Regions from separate parts of the Micromonospora sp. CNZ286 genome, predicted to be linked through region 1. Evidence: riboswitches for the same ligand, from Rfam matches in the RefSeq annotation. Region 1 holds a riboswitch; each other region holds the start of a gene.
What was found. A riboswitch is a leader RNA that binds a small molecule or an ion and turns the genes downstream of it on or off. The one in region 1 is predicted to bind cyclic di-AMP.

Region 1 (4,422 bases):
GGACCCGTCACGCACCGACGAGGTCGTAACCGGCCTCGTCGACCGCCGCGCGGACCGCGTCCACGTCCAGCGGGTTCTGACTGGTGACGGTGACCCGGCCGCCGGCCAGGTCGACCTGGACGTCGGTGACGCCCGGAAGTGCGCTCAGCTCGGTGCTCACCGAGTTGACGCAGTGCCCGCAGGTCATGCCGTTCACCTGGTAGGTGGTCTCCATCTCGCCCTCCGATCTGATACCCCCCAGGGGTACGTCCCGAACGTTAGCATACCCCCGAGGGGTACGCTATCCTCGGTTTCATGACCGCGCCGTCCAGCCCGACCCGGGGCTACACCGCCAGCAAGGACCAACTCCTCGCCCGGCTCCGCCGGATCGAGGGCCAGGTCCGTGGCATCGAGAAGATGGTCGAGGACGACCGTTACTGCATCGACGTGCTGACCCAGATCTCGGCCATCCAGGCGGCGCTGGACAAGGTCGGCCTGGGCCTGCTCGACGGCCACGCCCGGCACTGCATGCACGAGGGCGCCGCCGAGGGCCGGGCCGACGAGATGGCGACCGAGATGATGGCCGCCGTCGGGCGCCTGATGAAGCGCGGCTGAGCGGGGACCTCCGGCCCTCGGGACCAGGGCACATCGACCCGTGCCGACGCGCCCGGGCGGACGTACCGTCGAAGTGGCGGGCAGGCCGGACCGGCGGACCCGCGGCGACGGACGGAGGGCGGCCCGATGATGTGGCAGAGCCCGATGATGGGCTGGATGTGGATCTGGTCTCTGCTGGTGCTCGGGGTGCTGGCGGGGCTCGTCTGGGCGGCCGTGCGGTGGACCGACCCGCAGTACCTGGGCCCGACGACGGCCCGGCGCATCCTGGACGAGCGGTACGCCCGCGGCGAGATCGACGAGGACGAGTACCGGCGGCGCCGGGCGGGCCTGGCCTGACCCGAGCGGGGCGCGCGTCACCGGTCGCGCCGCCCGGGAGCGGCCGGCCGGGCTGCCTACCATGGCCGGGCGACGACCCGGACGTGGTCGACACGTCCGCGCCGGCCGGTGACCAGACCGGTCCGGCGGACCAGGCGTCGCCGCGACCGTTGGGAGAGACGCCATGGGTGCCGACCACACCCGCCCCGCACCCGCCGCGCCGCCGGGCGTACGACGGCTGCTCGTCGCCGTGGTGGTGCCGCTGTTCGCGCTCACAGTGATCGCGGCGCTGGTGCTCTGGCCCGGGCAGGACCGGGAGCCGGTCGGCGGCGCTGACGTCCCCCGCTACCACGGCACCGTGACCCGGGTGGTCACCGAGCCCTGCCCACCGACCCCGGAGGCCCCGGAGGGCGGGGGTGGCCCCTGCGGCACGGTGACGGTCACCGCCGAGCAGGGCCCGGACGCGGGCCGGCAGGTCGAGACGCCGATCCCGGCCGGGCCGGGCGCACCCCGGGTCGCGGTCGGCGACGAGGTCGTCCTGGTCGAGCTGACCGACCCGGCCGACCCGGCGGTGAAGTCCTACAACATCGCCGAGCACCAGCGCGGCACGCCGCTGATCTGGCTGATGGTGCTGTTCGCCGCCGCGATCGTGGCGTTCGGCCGGTGGCGCGGGCTCGCCGCGCTCGGCGGCCTGGTGGCCAGCTTCGCCATCCTCCTCGGCTTCGTGCTGCCGGGCATCGGCGCCGGCCAGCCGCCGCTGCTGGTCGCGATCGTGGGCGCCGCGTTGATCATGTTCGTGGTGCTCTACCTGACCCACGGGATCACCGCGCAGACGTCGGTCGCGGTGCTCGGCACGCTCGGCAGCCTGGTGGTCACCGGCGTGCTCGGCCTGCTCGCCACGTCCGCCACCCACCTGACCGGCTTCGGCAGCGAGGACGCCACCACGCTGTCCATGTTCCAGGGCGACGTGGACCTGCACGGGCTGCTGCTGGCCGGCATCATCATCGGCTCGCTGGGCGTGCTGGACGACGTCACAGTCACCCAGGCGGCCACCGTCACCGAACTGGCGCACGCCAACCCCGGACTGTCCCGGCGGCAGCTCTACCGGGCGGCGACCCGGGTCGGCCGGGCCCACATCGCATCCACCGTCAACACCATCGTGCTGGCGTACGCGGGCGCCTCGCTGCCGCTGCTGCTCCTCCTGGTTGCCGACTCCCGCCCGGTGAGTGAGATCCTCACCAGCGAGTTCCTCGCCCAGGAGATCGTCCGCAGCGCGGTGGCGACGCTCGGCCTGATCGCCGCCGTACCGCTGACGACCGGACTGGCCGCGATCGTGACCACCGCCGGGCGGCGCTCGCGCGGCGCGGAGCCGGCGCCACCCGCGGCCCGGCCGCCGGCCGGACGCGACGACGCGCTGGAGGCCCTGGGCGGCGGGAAGAGTACGGAGGCCGCATGGTGACACTCCGCAGCGTGACCATCGATTTCAAACGCGACGCTGGTCACGGTGCGCCACGGCGAAATCTCGCTAATGGTCGGCTTCCGGACGTAGATCCTCAGGAGTGCTGTCAGGTAACCTCGCTGCCGGTCACCGCCGAAGGCGCGCACCGGCGCCAGCGGTGCCGCCGCCCAATCGCCTGCGGGCGAACCGGGGAACCAGGTACATGGGGTGAATCCGCGACAGCGGTAGGGGCCACTTCCGTCCCGAACCCGTCAGCTAACCCGGTCGGCGGCCGACGGAAGGGAACACTGTGACGGCACCCCTGCGCCGCTGGCTGACACCCGTGGTGGCCGTGCTGGCCTCGCTGGCCGTGCTGGCCGGGCCGACCCCGGCGACCGCGGCCCCCACCGCGGCGGCCCCCGGCAACCCCTCGGGACACGAGGAGGACGGCGAACCGCCGCTCATCACCGAGGCGATCGACGCCGCCAACCGGGCCTTCCTCCAGGCCAAGGCGAAGCTCGCCAAGTCCCAGGACCGCCAGCGGCGGCTGGCGGCCGAGGTGAAGACGGCACAGGCCGAGCTCGAAGCGCTCAGCCCGCAGGTCAACCAGCTCGCTGCCCAGTCCTACCGGACCGGCCGGATGGGCGCGATGGCGATGCTGCTGGAGAGCAACTCACCCGACTCGTTCGTCCGCCGGGTCAACGCCCTGGACGAGCTGAACCTCCTCAACGCGCAGCGCCTGGCAGCCATCAACGCGGTCAAGACCCGCGCCGAGCAGGCCAAGATCGCGCTCGACGCCGAGGTGCGCGAGCAGGAGAAGCAGAAGAACGCGATGGAGCGCGAGAAGGTGCAGGCCGAGCGCGCGCTGAAGCTCGTCGGCGGTCTCGGCTTCACCGGCGGCCTGGTCTCCGCCACCTCACCGGTCGCCAAGATCGGCCCCGGCCGCACCGCCGACGGCGGGTGGAAGGCGGAGTCGTGCAGCGAGGACGACCCGACCACCTCGGGCTGCGTCACGCCGCGCACGCTGCACGCGTACAAGGAGGTCCGGCGCGCGGGCTTCAAGCGCTTCGTGGGCTGCTACCGGCCCGGCGGGCCGTGGGAGCACCCCAAGGGCAAGGCGTGCGACTGGTCGCTCCAGAACAGCGGCTTCGCGCCCTGGCACAACAACGACACCCGCCGGTACGGCAACGAGGTGGCCGCCTTCCTCATCCGCAACGCCGACCGGCTGGGCATCTACTACGTCATCTGGAACCGGCAGATCTGGTTCCCGGCCACCGGCTGGAGTTCGTACAGCGGACCCTCGAACCACACCGACCACGTCCACATGTCGATGCTCTGACCCGGACACCACGAAAAGGGGCCGCCCTCGGGCGGCCCCTTTTCTCGTCCGTACGGGTCAGCTCGCCAGCGCCGGGTCGGCGGGCGCGGCCGGGGCGGGCAGCGGGGCCGGGGCCTGCGCCACGGTCCGCACCTCGCCACCGGCGAGCCGGTACGACATGCCCACCACCGTGCACCGCCCGGCGGCCACCCGCTCGGCCAGCACGGCGGACCGGGCCAGCAGCGTCTCCACGGTCTGCGCGATGTGGACGTCGATGATGCCGTCGAGGTCCTCGACCCCCTGGCGGGCGGCGCGCAGCAGGCTCGGCGAGACCGCGTCCACCACAGCGCCCAGGTGCCCGGCCGGGGCGGCGCCGGTCCGGACCCCCTCCCGGGCGGCCTGGACCGCGCCGCAGGAGTCGTGCCCGAGCACCACCACGAGCGGGGTGCCGAGCACGGTGACGGCGTACTCGACGCTGCCGAGCACCTCCGGCCCGGCGGTGTGCCCGGCGGTACGTACCACGAAGAGGTCACCGAGACCGCGGTCGAAGATGATCTCGGCGGCGAGCCGCGAGTCGGAGCAGCCGACGATCACCGCGAACGGGTGCTGGCCGTCGGCCACAGCCGCCCGGTGCCCGGCGTCCTGATTCGGATGCTGCGGGGCGCCCGTGACGAACCGGTGATTACCGGCACGCAGTTCGGTCAGTGCCTGCTCCGGGGTGCTCGGCGTCATGTCCCTCACCTCGTCTACCTGGGGA
Region 2 (4,422 bases), 1.4 Mb from region 1:
GTCGAGGCGATCGAGGTACGCCGGGAGCCGGTCACCTCGGCGGCGCACCCCACGGTCCTCTACACCCCGACCTGGACCGGGCACCACGCCGACGCGAACTACTGCTCGCTGCCGGTGGCCGAGACGCTGATCCGCCGGTTGATCGACAGGGGCGCCGCGGTGATCCTGCGCGCCCACCCGTACACCGGCAAGAACCCGGCCTCGGCCCGCCAGTTCGCCCGGCTCACCGAACTGCTCGCCGCGGACCGGGCGAAGACCGGCCGGCCGCACCTGTGGGGCGCCGCCGCGGCCCGCGAGCTGACGCTCACCGAGTGCGTCAACCGCGCCGACGCGCTGGTCTCCGACGTGTCAGGGGTCATCTCCGACTGGCTCTACTCCGGCAAGCCGTACGCGGTCACCGACACCGGCGCCGACGGCGAGCACTTCGTCGAGCGGTTCCCGCTCGCGGCGTCCGGCTACGTGCTGCGGCGTGACATGTCCAACGTGGACGAGGTGCTCACCGACCTGCTCGACGCCGACCCGAAGGCGGCACAGCGCTGGACGGCGCGGACCCGCTACCTGGGCGACTTCCCCGCCGACGCCTACGCCGAGGCGTTCCTGTCCGCCGCCCGCCGGGAGCTGGAACCCGACTGGGCGGTCCCGGGGCCGCGCGCGGCCGGCTAGAAACGCGAGCCGGCCCGTCGCGGGCCGGCTCGCCCCCGCTCAGAGGTACGGGTCGAGCAGGGCGAGCACCGCCGCCGGGTCCTCGACGTGCGCGTTGTGGCCCAGCCCGGGCAGCGTGGCCACCGGCACGCCCAGTTCCTTGAGCTGCGCGTCGGTCACCATCGGGTCCAGCTCGCCCCGGGCCAGCAGCACCGGCACATCGGTGGCGGCCAGCAGCACCGGCAGCCGGGGCTCCCCGACCGCGAACGCCGCCGGGTCCATGGCGAGCCGCCAGCGGCCGTCCTCCCGCCGCAGCCCCGCCTCCACCACCGGATGGTCCGGGGCGAACAGCCCGGCGAGCCCGGACACGCGCAGGTAGCGGCGGGCCGCCTCGTCACGGGTGGCGAACCAGGTGACCGGCCGGGCGGCCAGTTCCGCCGACTTCGCCAGCTCGGCCGGGGACCAGACCGCCTTGATGCCGAGCCCCACCACCGCGTCGACCGGAAGCCCTCGCTGCCGGGCCGCGAGCGCCAGCGCCACCACCCCGCCGAGCGAGTGCCCGAGCAGCACCAGCCGGTCCTCGGGGCCGAGCCGGACCGGGCCGAGCCCGTCGACCACGCGCTGGGCCAGGGCCTCGAACGAGTAGCCGTCGAGCGGCGGCGACCAGCCGTGACCCGCCAGGTCGGGGGCGAGCCAGCGGCCGGGCCAGCGGCGTTCCAGCAGCGGCGCCCAGGGCAGCCACACCTCGCCTGTGGCACCCATGCCGTGCAGGAGAATCAGGTGCCGCTTCCCCGTCGCATCGCCCATTGGCGCAGTCTGCCACCGCCCGCCCCGGACACGCGAGACCGAACCCGCCGACCCGCCCCACCCTCGCCCCGGCTCGCCCACACCCCGCCCCCGGTCCGCCCTCGCCCCCGCGCGCGGCCCTCGCCCCGCGCCGTCCTCGCCCCTGGCGCCCCCTCGCCCCGGCTCCGGCCGCCCACACTCCCCCCACCGTCGATCTTGGAGTTGTGGCACCTTCCATAGCGGGCGAGCCAGACAAACTGGGCGCCACAAGTCCAAGATCGGCGCGCCAAGGCGGCGTGAGGGCCGCGCCAGGGCCGGGCGGGGCGGGGACGGGGGCGAGGGAGGGCGGGACAGGGAAGGCCGGCACCCCGGGGTGGGGTGCCGGCCTTCGGGTGTGCGGGACGGTCAGGCGGAGTAGCCGCGGCTGGCGATCCAGTGCGCCAGGTCGATCGTGGTGATCCAGTACGAGGGCAGCGACGGGTCGGCCGAGTCGGCGATCCGTACGGTCCGGCCGTCGTCCTTGTAGCCGACCACCGCGACGTAGTGGCCACCAGGGAACGAGTGCCAGCCGCCGTTGGTGTCGGTGGCCGTACCGGCGACGTTCGCGACGACCCCGCGGCCGTTGCTGATCGCCTCGACCACGTCGGCCTGGAGGCGGTCCATCTGGGCCGGGGTGGCCGAGCCGGGAATCATGCGGGTCCGGTACGGGTTGCCCTTGACCTGCTGGTTGAGCACACGGGTGGTGTCCTCGGCCGAGTTGGTGCCCATCTCGGTGGTGCCGAGGGGGCCGGCGAGCGCGTCCTGGCTGCGCTCGATGCCGGCGGCGCTGAGCGCGTTGCGCACGGCGGCCGGGCCGCAGTAGAAGTAGTTGATCTGCGCCTGGTAGTCGTAGTCGAGCGACTTGCTCGACGGCGGCTTCGGCTTGGCCTTGGGCGTGGTGTCCGGGTCGGCAGCGGCCTTCGCGGACGGGGAGGCGCTCGGCGACGCGCTGGGCGTGGCGGAGGCGCTGGGCGATGCCTGCGGTACGGCGATGCGGGCCTCGCTGCGGCTGGCGGGCTGCTCGCCGAGGCGGGCGGCGCCGAGGTCGGCGACCGCGGCGGTGTTCTCCTGGACCGGGGCGTCGTCACCGGCGGTGGCGACGGTGCCGGCGCCGGCGGCCAGCACGAGCGCGGCGGCCGATCCGGCGATGATCTGGTACGGGCGTTCGGTGACGATCCGTCGCAGCTGACGCTTCAGGTGGTGCTTCACGAAATCCTCCACGGGGCGTGAGCGGCACACGCCGGCCCGGCACGCGGAGGAACTCACACGTGCTGGCGGGGCCGGATGGCCGGGGGATCGGGAACGCCCGTGATGCCGGGCGCCCAGAGGGCGGTTGCCGGTCGCGCGTCAGGCGCGCGCGGGCACCGCTTCGCCGTGGAGGCGGGGGGACGATCGAGGGGTGGGCACGCGGGGTACTCCTTCCGTGGCCGCCGACCGGGTTAGCTGACGGATTCGGGCGGGAAGTACGCCCTACCGCGGGCCGTGGGCTCGCGGATTCACCCCGATGGTGCTCATGGGTCCCCGGTTCGTGGAACACGATTAGGCGGGTCGGTGCGGCGTCGCCGTCGGCGATCGATTACCGCATCGGACGCGCCGACACTACCGGTGGGTATGCCCCCTGCCAAGCGCTCCCACCTGCGTAAACGTGATCCGTGGTAACGGATTTCGGAACACCCGGTTACTGACTTCACTCAATGGGACAAGCAGTTTCGACGGCGCCCGGTGGCGGAAAGCGGACAGACGGCGACCACCCGGCCGGCAATCGCGATACTCGATGACCCGTTCTGCGCCCGGCGCCCGTTTCGGTGAACCGGGTGACCGGGCTCACCACGTTCCGGGTAACGATTCGGTCGAGACGGCCGTCTCAGCCGACCCGGGCCGGGCGCCAGCGGGCGTTACGGACCGTCGCGGGCACCGGCTGGGCGCTCGCCATCGCGCTCCGGTACGCCGGGGCGGGCCGCAGCGCCACGGTGGCCGCGTACGCCTCGGCGGCGAGTGTCCGGGCGGCCTCGGCGGCCAGTTCCGCGTCCCGCCAGGCCGCCCGCTCCCGCGCGGCGGCGCTCTCCCATCCGGCCCGGCGCCCGTCCCTGACGGTGCGGGCCAGCACGATCTCCTGCTCGGCCGGGTGCCGGCGCGGATCCCACCCGTTGCGGCGCGCCAGCACGTCGGCGAGCTGACGGGCGGTCAGGTCGCCCCGCCAGTGCGCCGTCATGGCGGCGTGGCGCAGCCAGCGCTCACGGGCCGCGTACTCCGCAGGGGTTCGTGGCGTGCGGGGCGCGGCCAGCGCGGCGGCGCCGGCGAGGCGGCGGGCGGCGGCGTCCGCCTCGTCGTACGCGGTCCAGGCCCGGTCCGCCTCGTCCTGCGCGGCCAGCCACTGCTCCCGGCGGCGACGGGCCGTCTGGGCAGCCCCGGCGGCGGCAACCGCCACCTCCTCGGCGTACCGGATCAGGTCGTCGCGGCGGGCGGCGTCGGCGTCGGGCGGCTCGGGTGCGGTCTCCGGCGCGGGGTTGCGTTCGGGCCGGGCGACGAGCGCGGCGAGCAGGCCCAAGGCGAGCAGCAGGAGGAAGGACCAGATGGCGGCGGCCTCGGGCACGGAGGTGAGGAAGTGGTACAGAGCGGTCTGCGACATGGTCGGCACCTCACGGGAAGGACCTGGCGGGAGGACCCGCACGACCTCGCCGGGGCGGGCCGGTGAAGAGCCGCCGGGGCGGGTGCGGGGATGACGTGCGGTGGGTGCGGAGAACGGGCGCGGCCCGTGAGCGGGTCAGCGGGCGGGCGGTGCCCGCGGGCCGGCCGGTGCGACGGCCCGTCCGGCCGGGACCGGCTCCACGACGGCCGGGGCGGCCGCCCGGGGCGCGGGCGCCGGAACCCCGGCGGGAGCGGCCTGCCGCTCGGCCACGCGGTCGGCCTCCGGCCGCGTCGCGGTCGAGGCGCCGGTGACCGTGTACGTCGAGG
Region 3 (4,422 bases), 4.2 Mb from region 1:
TGAACGCCGTCGCCGGCCGCGCTGACGGCGGCAGCCGTCACCAGGTTCCGGGAGTCGGTGGGTATCGCTGCGACGGTCGGAACGGAGTGACGCCCGACCGCGTGCCGGCCCCGAATCAGCGCCGCTTCGAGTGAACCGGACACGAGCAGACCGGCCGCACCGGTGAGTCGCAGGACCAGGCCGGCGGCCACCGGTGTCTGGCTGAGGGCGGTCACCGACGAGGCGCTGGCCGCCGAGGCGAAGGTGCCCTGCTCGCTGAAGACCGCCGCGAGTGCAACCAGCTCAAAGGCCGCTCCAGCCGCCACCGCCAGCCCCGCCGTCCGCACCCAGATCTGCACCACCCGGATGTCACTGCGTGTGCCGACCAGTGTGGTCAACGCGAAGACAAGACCACCGACACCGAGCAGGATCGCCCCGTAGGAAAGCCAACGCCCGACGGCGCCGACAAACCGCACCGGCGCCTGTTCCGCGTCGGCGGTGTGGCCAACAGCGTGTCCTCCCGCGTGTGCCGACGGCGAAGCCGGGGGCACACCTGGCCCACCATGGCCGGCATGTCCGTGCGGGCTGGCTGTTGCCTGGGGTTTAGCGGCCGTTCCGGGCGTCGGGGGAGGCGAGGCCACCGTAAACGTGATGACACCCGTCAGGGGGTGGGCGTCCGGGGCCGCGACGCTCCATCGCAGCTTGAACGTGCCGGTGGTCAGGCGAGCGGTCGGGTGGACCAGCCACGTTCGGCCTCCGTCGGGCGTGTGGCTGGCGGCCGGTAGGCCGATGCCGTTGCCGTCGGAAAGCTTGAATCCCGCTCCTGTGGGCGTGCCGGCGGCGCTGAGCGTCAGCCGGATTTCCTGGACGGCGCCGTCGATCCGCGCGCCGTCGGCCGGAACGGCCCGGAGCAGCTTGAAATGTGCGGCCGCAGGGGAAGCGAACCCGAGGGCCACGATGAGGGCGGGAAACAGCGCCAGCCACACCCGAATTGCCCAGCGCGCGGCGCGACGTGCTGGCGACTGAGGACATGCGAGACCCGGCGATGCAGCAAGCAAGGTCAGGCCGCCCGGCGACGCCGCTGGAAAGGCACTGTTGATCCTTCCGCCAAGGAGGCGCGGGCCGGTGCCCACACATCGCTCCCACGTGGTGCGGTCGCCATCCTAGGTCAACTACTACCCGCCCTTAGTAGGGGCGGGTCAGCTTCGACGATCCAGAAAGTCAGGTTGGGGGAGAGCGCCAGCATGGTGGCATCGCCGACTCGCAACGGCGACGGACTGCGCCGGGAGTGGTGCGAGGCATTGCCGCGGTCCCGGTCGGCCGTGGTCGGGTCGCTCTGTGGCCCCGCGGTGACGGATTTTGAAGCGGGCCACCGCGATCAGCGCGACGATCATGCTCTCGTACGCGGTTCCCACTTGCTTCGCGCGGCGCGCGCCCAACCGTCGGCAGGGCGGCGATCCGGCCTTACGCCGCCCGCCGGGATTGGGTTGATTTTCGTCGAAGCCACGTCGACATTCGAACGTCGAGCTACCCGCGGTCTGCGCGGGCTGACTGCCGGGTGTCACGAGCGCCGCCAACTTCATCTCCATGAACGCCTGTGCGGTAACGGGGAGCTCGCACTGACTTGTGTCTGCGCGCGGCCTCGGCCCGTACCACCACTACCGCCGCTGCTGCCGGCCCGGGTTTGCTGAATTGTGACTGAAATTGGTGTGGGGCTACGTACGGCCGCCCAGGAAACGGCCATTCGGGTGAGTATGCGGCGATCGGCCAAGCAATTGAGCGCCAACAGCATTCCGATGTCCGGTTACGTCCCGAGGGTTCCGCTATAACTGCTCGTCCCATTGAGTGGCATGAGTAACTGGAGGTTCCGATCAGAGTAGCGATGTTCGAGGCTTATGCAGGTGGGAGCCCTTGGCATACGACGTACCCACCGGTAATGTCGGCGCGTCCGGTGCGGTTTCCGATCGCAAGTGGCGACGCCGCTCCGACCCGCCTAATCGTGATCTCATGAACCGGGGACCCAGGCAACACCGGGGTGAATCCGCGAGCCACGGCCCGCGGTAGGGCGTACTTCCCGCCCGAATCCGTCAGCTAACCCGGTAGGCGGCCACGGAAGGAGTGCCAGCCTCGTGCGAAACACCTCCCGATACTCCCCACGCCTCCACGGCATCGCGGTGCCGACACTCGCCTGACTGTGAGTCCCGGCAACTGCCCCCCAGCCCGGCCCACCGGGCGCTCCCCATCCCCGCGGCACCCCGCCCAGTCACAACGTGCGTGAGTTCCTCCGCGCGTCGGGCCGGCCTGTGCCGCTCCAGCCCGTGGAGGAACACATGAAGCACCACATGAAGCGTCAGCTGCGGCGTCTTGTGACCGAGCGCCCGTACAAGATCATCGCCGGCTCCGCCGCGGCGCTCGTGCTCGCCAGCGGCGTCGGCACGGCGCTGGCCGCCACCGATCACAACGCGCCCGTCCGCCAGGGGAACACCGCCGCCGGGCTGGCTCCGCGGCTCGGTGATGTCGCCACCCGCGGCGAGGCTCGCGTCGCCGCCGAGCCGTCGCCGTCAGCGAAGGACAGGGCCACGACCGACCCGGACGTGACCAAGAAGGCGAGGCCGAAGCCTCCGTCGACCAAGGTCCTCGACCACACCTACGAGGCGCAGACTGCCTACTGGAACTGCGGCCCGGCCGCTGTGCGCAACGCGCTCAGCGCGAGCGGCGTCGAGACCACCCAGGACGCGATGGTCGCCCCGCTGAACGCTGGCGAGAACGGCACCAACTCGGCGGAGGACACCACTCGCGGGCTCAACCAGATGGTCAAGGGCAACCCGTACCGGACGCACATGATCCCGGGCCAGGCCGCGACGCCGGCGCAGATCGACCAGCTCCAGGCCGACGTGGTCACCGCCATCACCGACGGCCGTGCCGTGGTCGCCAACACCGTCGGCTCCGCGACCGATACAGACGGCGGCTGGCACTCCTTCCCCGGCGGCCACTACATCGCCGTGGTCGGATATAAGGACGACGGCCGGACGGTGCGGATCGCCGACTCCGCCGACCCGAACATGGCCGCCTACTGGATGACCACCATCGACCTGGCGAACTGGATGGCCACCCGCGGCTACTCCGCCTGATCCCATCTCCGGCCCTCGGGCACCGGCTCGTTCGAGCCGGTGCCCGTCGCCTTTCGGTTCGCGCCCAGTAGCAGGCAGGACGGCACGTCGTGCGCCCTCTGGTATGGCTCAGCCGATCATCTTGTGCGGTCAGGTTAGGTGCCGCCCGACGCGGCGGGCAGGGGCGAACACGTACAGGTCCAGCATGCCGGGTGGGTTGGCCAGGCCGGGGCCGCCGGCGCGAAATCCGAACCAGCCCCTCTGTGGACTTTGGTGCGTCACCGATAACGGCATGACGCCGACACGGGAAACTCCATAGTGCCGCTCGCTGCTATAGGATTACGGCATGAGCACCCATGCTGAGCATGGGTGCCGTGACTTTGTGTCCGAATCCCTCGGACACAACATCTCCACATATTGATCATGGGTTGAACGGGCTCACTTGCCTGAGGCTCCTGTGGTCGGTGTACATCGTTCCTGATCGCAGATGATGCTGATCTTGTTTCTGTGCAGGAGCGCGGCCAGGTCATGCGGGTTCTGGGCGTCGCTGGCGAGGCCGGGATGTCCCATCAGTCGCGCGATGATGTGGTCTTCCCTGAGGTAGAGCATCTTGCGTCGGCCGTTGGTGGGCTGTTGGGTGCTGGTGTGGCCTTGGCGGCATCGGTAGCCCGGACGCTGGTTGATCCAGTGGGATTCCAGTCTTCGGCCGCATGGTGCGCAGCGCAGCAGGCCGGTGAACAGGTAGCGGCGGGCAGTCCCGTCGTGGCTGGCCACAACTGCACACCGTGCTGTTCGAGCAGGGGTGCCAGGTGCTGCAGCTGGTTGGCGGAGAATGCTCGTTCGTATTCGCCGACCACGATCGCGTCGAACCCACGGTGCGGATCGGGGAGCGCGGCCAGCAGCGCGGCGGCCTGCGGACGCTGCCGCCAGCCGCGGCGGCGCGAGCAGCCGGCATCGAAGTACTCGGCGACGATCAGCCCGTGACCGGCGACGAGTTCGCTGGCGCAGTCCCGCTGCCAGTGCCGGGACGTCACCCGGTCTTGATGCTCGATGGTCGACATCCGGCCGTAGAACGCAAACCGCAGACCACCCTGCCGCCGGACGCGCGGCTGCGCGCCGGCGTGCGGCTGGCTGTTGAGCCATCGGGTCATGGGATCCGCGGGATCGTCACTCTGGTGGTCCGACACGCCAACATTTCTACGAAGGATCTTCATGGTCGAGTCGGACAAAAAGTCCGCTGCGCTGGATGAAGGGCTGTCGGGCCGGAGCCGGTGGTAGCCGCCCGAACAAGGCGGTCCAGCTACGACCGCCCGATGCAGGCCGCGCCGACGAG
Region 4 (4,422 bases), 450 kb from region 1:
GACGAGGAGCCGCGCGACGGGCACGGCTGCGCCGGCGGCCGGGGCGTCGGGACGCCCGGCGGCTGCTGGTTGCAGCCGAAGAACGCCGGCCGGTTGGTGGCGAAGTCCGGGTCGATGGTGACCAGGCCGGTACGGGGCGTGCCGGTGCTGCGGAACGGCGCCTTCATGAGGTCGAAGTAGTGCGACCAGTCCCAGTACGGTCCCGGATCCCAGTGCATGCCGCCCACGTTGGCGGCGGTGATGCCGGGCACGTTGTCGTGGCCGATGATGTGCTGCCGGTCCATCGGGATGCCGAGCTTCAGCGCCAGGTGACGCACCAGCTTGGCGGAGGTGCGGTACATCGCCTCGGTGTACCAGGTGCCCTGACCGGCGAAGCCCTCGTGCTCCAGGCCGATGGACTTGGCGTTGACGTACCAGTTGCCGGCGTGCCAGCCGACGTCCTTGGTCTTGATGTGCTGGGCGATGTAGCCGTCCACCGAGCGCAGCGTGTAGTGCCAGCCCAGGTAGTCGGCCCGCTTCACCAGGTCGACGCTCGGGCCGAAGTAGCCCTCGGTGTCGTGGATGACGATGTACTCGATCTTCTGCTGCTTCGGCCGGTCGCCCAGGTCGTGGTTGCCGTAGTCGCCCGGGTCGTCGCTGAGCTGCTCGTAGGGCGCGGGGATCCACTCGCAGGCCAGCCGTACCGGGCACTCCAGCCCGTCCGGCCGCTCGGCGTTGCGCAGGCCGAGTCGGGCCAGGCGGGAACGGTCCGGCTTCGCGGCGGTGGCGGCGAGCGTGACCCGCTGGCCGTCGTCGGTGGTGCGGCTGGCGCCCTGGCCGAGCTGGTCGTAGACCTCGTCGGCGAAGGCCGCCGCGGCGTCGGAGGTGTCCGCGCCGGAGTACCGGGCCACCGCGCCGTACCAGGCCGCCGGGTCGGTGCCGGCGCCGACCGGCCCACCCAGAGCCTTCTGGTACGACGCCAGCAGCGCGGCGCCACCGCGGATGTTCGCGGCCGGGTCGGTGCGCAGCGTGCCCGCGTCGAGCCCGGTGAGCGCGGCGGCGGCGTCGAGCGTCTGGAGCGAGGCGGGCGGCAGCGGGGTCTCCCGCTCCGGTGCGGCCGCGGTGGCCGGATCGAGCTTCAGCGGGCGGGAGTCGTCGCCGCGCGGGTCCTCGTCCTCGTCGACGTGGGCGCTGCCCGGCATGGCGAGGATGTGCGCGGCGTCGGTCAGGTGCATCGGGCCGTAGCCGCCGCTGGTGCTCGGCTGCCCGGTGTGGGTGTCCCAGCGGGACTCCAGATAGGAGACACCGAGCAGCACGTTCTGCGGTACGCCGTACTCGGCCGCGGCGGCGGCGTATTGTTGTTGCCGGTCGCTCGCGGGCGCGGACGTGTCCGGCGCGGCGGTCACCGGGCCGGTCGTCGCCAGCGCGGTGGCTGTCGCCACTGCGGCGGCGAGCAGTATCCGTCTGCCCGACGGCGGGGCGGAGAGGTGCATCGAACCTCCTGGACAGGGATGGGGGTCACTGCGTTTCCACCCTCACTCCGCACACCCGCGAGGGTCAATACCTTTCCAGTGAGTAATCAGCCTTGAAAGAAAATTTCACCTCCGACCGGGGTGCGGCGCCTCATCGCGTACGGAGTGTCACGGCGCTGGAAGTTGCGGATCGATAACGGTGGTCCCTACTCTGGTGAATCGTCGGCCGCACGTCTCACCGTCCAACCCGGTCGGTGACGGTCCGACACCGCCGAGTCGCCTCCGGGCGAGCCGGGGAACCAGGTACCTGGGGTGAATCCGCAGCGATGCGGTAGGGCGGCTCCCTTCCCGCCCGAATCCGTCAGCTAACCCGGTAGGCGGTACGGAAGAAGGAGTACGGACGCCCGGTGGCACTCCATGCCCCGCGGCCGTCGTCGAGCCGGTCGGTCGACCGCTCCACGGCTGTGCCGCGTACCCGCTGGTCCCGCTTCACCACAGCCCTCGCCGCCCTCGTCGGCACCGCAGTCGTCCTGACCGGCGGCGCCACGGCGGCACACGCCGAACCCTCGGTCGCCGAGATCGAGGCGCAGATCGACCGCGACTGGAACAAACTCGAACCGGTCATCGAACAGGTCAACGCCGTACGTGAGCAGCTCGCCGCGCGGCGCAAGCAGGCTGACGCGCTCGGCCGGCAGATCGCACCCCTCCAGGCCCGGGTGGACGCCGCGCTCGGCCAGGTCGGCGGACTCGCCGCCGACGCCTACAAGGGTGACAACCTCTCCACCGTCAACGCGCTGCTGGGCAGCCGCTCACCCGGTGACCTGGTCAACGGCCTGGAACTGCTCGACCGCTTCGCCCACCGCCAGCACGAGCAGGTGCGCTCCGTCGCCGCGCTGCGCGACGAACTGGCGGCGAAGAAGAAGCCGCTGGACGAGATGATCGCCGGACTGGCGCGTACCGAGGCCCAGCTCGCGGCGAAGAAGAAGCAGATCGACGCCGAGATCGCCCGGCTGCAGAAGCTGCGGCTCAAGGTGTACGGCAACGGTGGCGGCGGCCCGCTGCGCCCGGCGCCCTGCCCCGCCGGTTACCCCGGTGGCGCGGCCGGAGCGGCGGTCAAGTTCGCCTGCGCCCAGATCGGCAAGATCTACGTGTGGGGCGCGGCCGGGCCGGATCACTTCGACTGCTCGGGCCTGACCATGGCGGCCTGGGCCAAGGGCGGTGTCTCGCTGCCGCACAACGCGCGCCAGCAGCACGGCATGACGAAGCGGGTGAGCCGGGCCGAGCTGCGCGCCGGTGACCTCGTCTTCTACTACAGCGACCTGCACCACGTGGCGATGTACGTGGGCGACGGCTGGGTGGTGCACGCCTCCCAGTCCGGCAAGCCCATCACCATGAAGCGGGTCGACGACGGCGACATCAACAGCTACGGCCGGGTGTAAGGAAGGGCCCCCTCTTAACGCCTCCGGTAGAGGAGGGGGCCCCTATTAACAACTGTGGGCGCCGTCAGCGGGTCGGCCAGGTGCGCCAGCTCTGCCAGGACCGGCTCGGCGTCGGTCCGCGCTGCCCCTGGTAACGCGACCCGTAGACGGCCGAGCCGTACGGGTGCTCGGCCGGCGAGGAGAGCCGGAAGATGCAGAGCTGGCCGATCTTCATGCCCGGCCAGAGCGTGATCGGCAGGTTCGCCACGTTCGACAGCTCCAGCGTGACGTGACCGGAGAAACCCGGGTCGATGAAGCCGGCGGTCGAGTGGGTCAGCAGCCCCAGCCGCCCGAGGCTCGACTTGCCCTCCAGCCGGCCGGCGAGCTGGTCACCCAGCGAGATCACCTCAAGGGTGGAGGCGAGCACGAACTCGCCCGGGTGCAGCACGAACGGCTGCCCCTCCGGCACCTCCACCATCGAGGTCAGGTCGTCCTGCTGGATCGACGGGTCGATGTGCGTGTAGAGGTGGTTGTTGAAGACCCGGAACAGCCGGTCCAGGCGTACGTCGATGCTCGACGGCTGCACCAGCGTGGGCTCGAAGGGCTCCAGCGCGAGCGTGCCGGCCTTGATCTCGGAGACCAGGTCGCGGTCGGAGAGCAGCATCGGAACACCATAGCGACAGGTGCCGGTGACCTGCGTGTCGCACTACATCTTCGTACACGTGTTCGATAGAGTGTCCACATGGCTTCCTGGTCCGAATTCGCCGCCGACGAGCCCCGCCTCGCCGACGAGATCCGCCTCCTGATGCAGCAGTACGGGCCGGGCTTCGGCTACCTCGCCACGGTCCGCGCCGACGGTGGCCCCCGGGTCCACCCGGTCTCCCCGGTGTTCACCGCCGACGGCCTCTGGTGCTTCGTCATCGACTCGCCGAAGCGCCGCGACCTCGAACGCGACGGCCGCTACGCGCTGCACTCGTTCCCGCCGGAGGAGAGCGACGACGAGGCGTACGTCGCAGGCCGCGCCCGGCCGGTGACCGACCCCGCCACGGTGGCCCGCCTGGCCCGGATCGGCCGCGCGTCACCGCAGGGCGACTGGCGGCTGTTCGAGTTCACCGTCGAGGCGGCGATGCTGACCCGCCGTGATCCGGTGGCCCAGCCCGGCGCCGCCCCGCCGCAGGTGCGGGTCTGGCTCGATCCGCGCGGGGCCGAACCCGCCCGGCGTGACCCGCTCGCCGCCGAGGGGCGGCGTGGCCGGCACGGCTTCGACACCCGCCGCCCGGCCGCCTGACCCGGCCCACGACGAAACGGTGCCGGCCCCGTCCGAGGACAGGGCCGGCACCGGTACGCGGTACGACGGTCAGGCTGCGCGGTAGGCGTTCCACGCGGTGAGCATGCGGCTCGCCTGGCCGGCGGTGAACTGGTACATGCAGGAGTCGTACGTGTAGTCCATGAAGTTGGTGATCGGGTCCTTGCCGGCGGTCGAGCAGGTGTCGCGGCCGGTCGGGCACTGGTACGCCGGGGACGCCTCGGCCGGGGTGTCGGAGACGCTGTCG

Region 2: it holds a riboswitch for cyclic di-AMP, as region 1 does, so the genes downstream of both, FHX31_RS20380 (C39 family peptidase) here and FHX31_RS27300 (coiled-coil domain-containing protein) in region 1, are expected to answer to the same signal.
Region 3: it holds a riboswitch for cyclic di-AMP, as region 1 does, so the genes downstream of both, FHX31_RS08955 (C39 family peptidase) here and FHX31_RS27300 (coiled-coil domain-containing protein) in region 1, are expected to answer to the same signal.
Region 4: it holds a riboswitch for cyclic di-AMP, as region 1 does, so the genes downstream of both, FHX31_RS29555 (C40 family peptidase) here and FHX31_RS27300 (coiled-coil domain-containing protein) in region 1, are expected to answer to the same signal.

Annotation. Positions count from the first base shown of each region.
Region 1 is NZ_JACHIZ010000001.1:6,118,769-6,123,190, forward strand. Features, by position in the region: gene FHX31_RS27280 (heavy-metal-associated domain-containing protein) at 8-214, opposite strand; gene FHX31_RS27285 (metal-sensitive transcriptional regulator) at 295-594, shown strand; gene FHX31_RS27290 (SHOCT domain-containing protein) at 721-930, shown strand; gene FHX31_RS27295 (YibE/F family protein) at 1,094-2,368, shown strand; cyclic di-AMP (ydaO/yuaA leader) riboswitch at 2,523-2,653, shown strand; gene FHX31_RS27300 (coiled-coil domain-containing protein) at 2,658-3,686, shown strand; gene FHX31_RS27305 (carbonic anhydrase) at 3,744-4,397, opposite strand.
Region 2 is NZ_JACHIZ010000001.1:4,679,681-4,684,102, forward strand. Features, by position in the region: gene FHX31_RS20370 (CDP-glycerol glycerophosphotransferase family protein) at 1-663, shown strand, start outside; gene FHX31_RS20375 (alpha/beta fold hydrolase) at 703-1,449, opposite strand; gene FHX31_RS20380 (C39 family peptidase) at 1,834-2,676, opposite strand; cyclic di-AMP (ydaO/yuaA leader) riboswitch at 2,881-3,023, opposite strand; gene FHX31_RS20385 (hypothetical protein) at 3,332-4,096, opposite strand; gene FHX31_RS20390 (hypothetical protein) at 4,232-4,422, opposite strand, start outside.
Region 3 is NZ_JACHIZ010000001.1:1,938,591-1,943,012, forward strand. Features, by position in the region: gene FHX31_RS08950 (copper resistance CopC/CopD family protein) at 1-965, opposite strand, end outside; cyclic di-AMP (ydaO/yuaA leader) riboswitch at 1,960-2,100, shown strand; gene FHX31_RS08955 (C39 family peptidase) at 2,310-3,110, shown strand; gene FHX31_RS32585 (recombinase zinc ribbon domain-containing protein) at 3,528-3,863, opposite strand; gene FHX31_RS32590 (hypothetical protein) at 3,875-4,339, shown strand.
Region 4 is NZ_JACHIZ010000001.1:6,565,233-6,569,654, reverse strand. Features, by position in the region: gene FHX31_RS29560 (N-acetylmuramoyl-L-alanine amidase) at 1-1,472, opposite strand, end outside; cyclic di-AMP (ydaO/yuaA leader) riboswitch at 1,711-1,845, shown strand; gene FHX31_RS29555 (C40 family peptidase) at 1,859-2,890, shown strand; gene dcd (dCTP deaminase) at 2,955-3,533, opposite strand; gene FHX31_RS29545 (pyridoxamine 5'-phosphate oxidase family protein) at 3,612-4,157, shown strand; gene FHX31_RS29540 (zinc metalloprotease) at 4,227-4,422, opposite strand, start outside.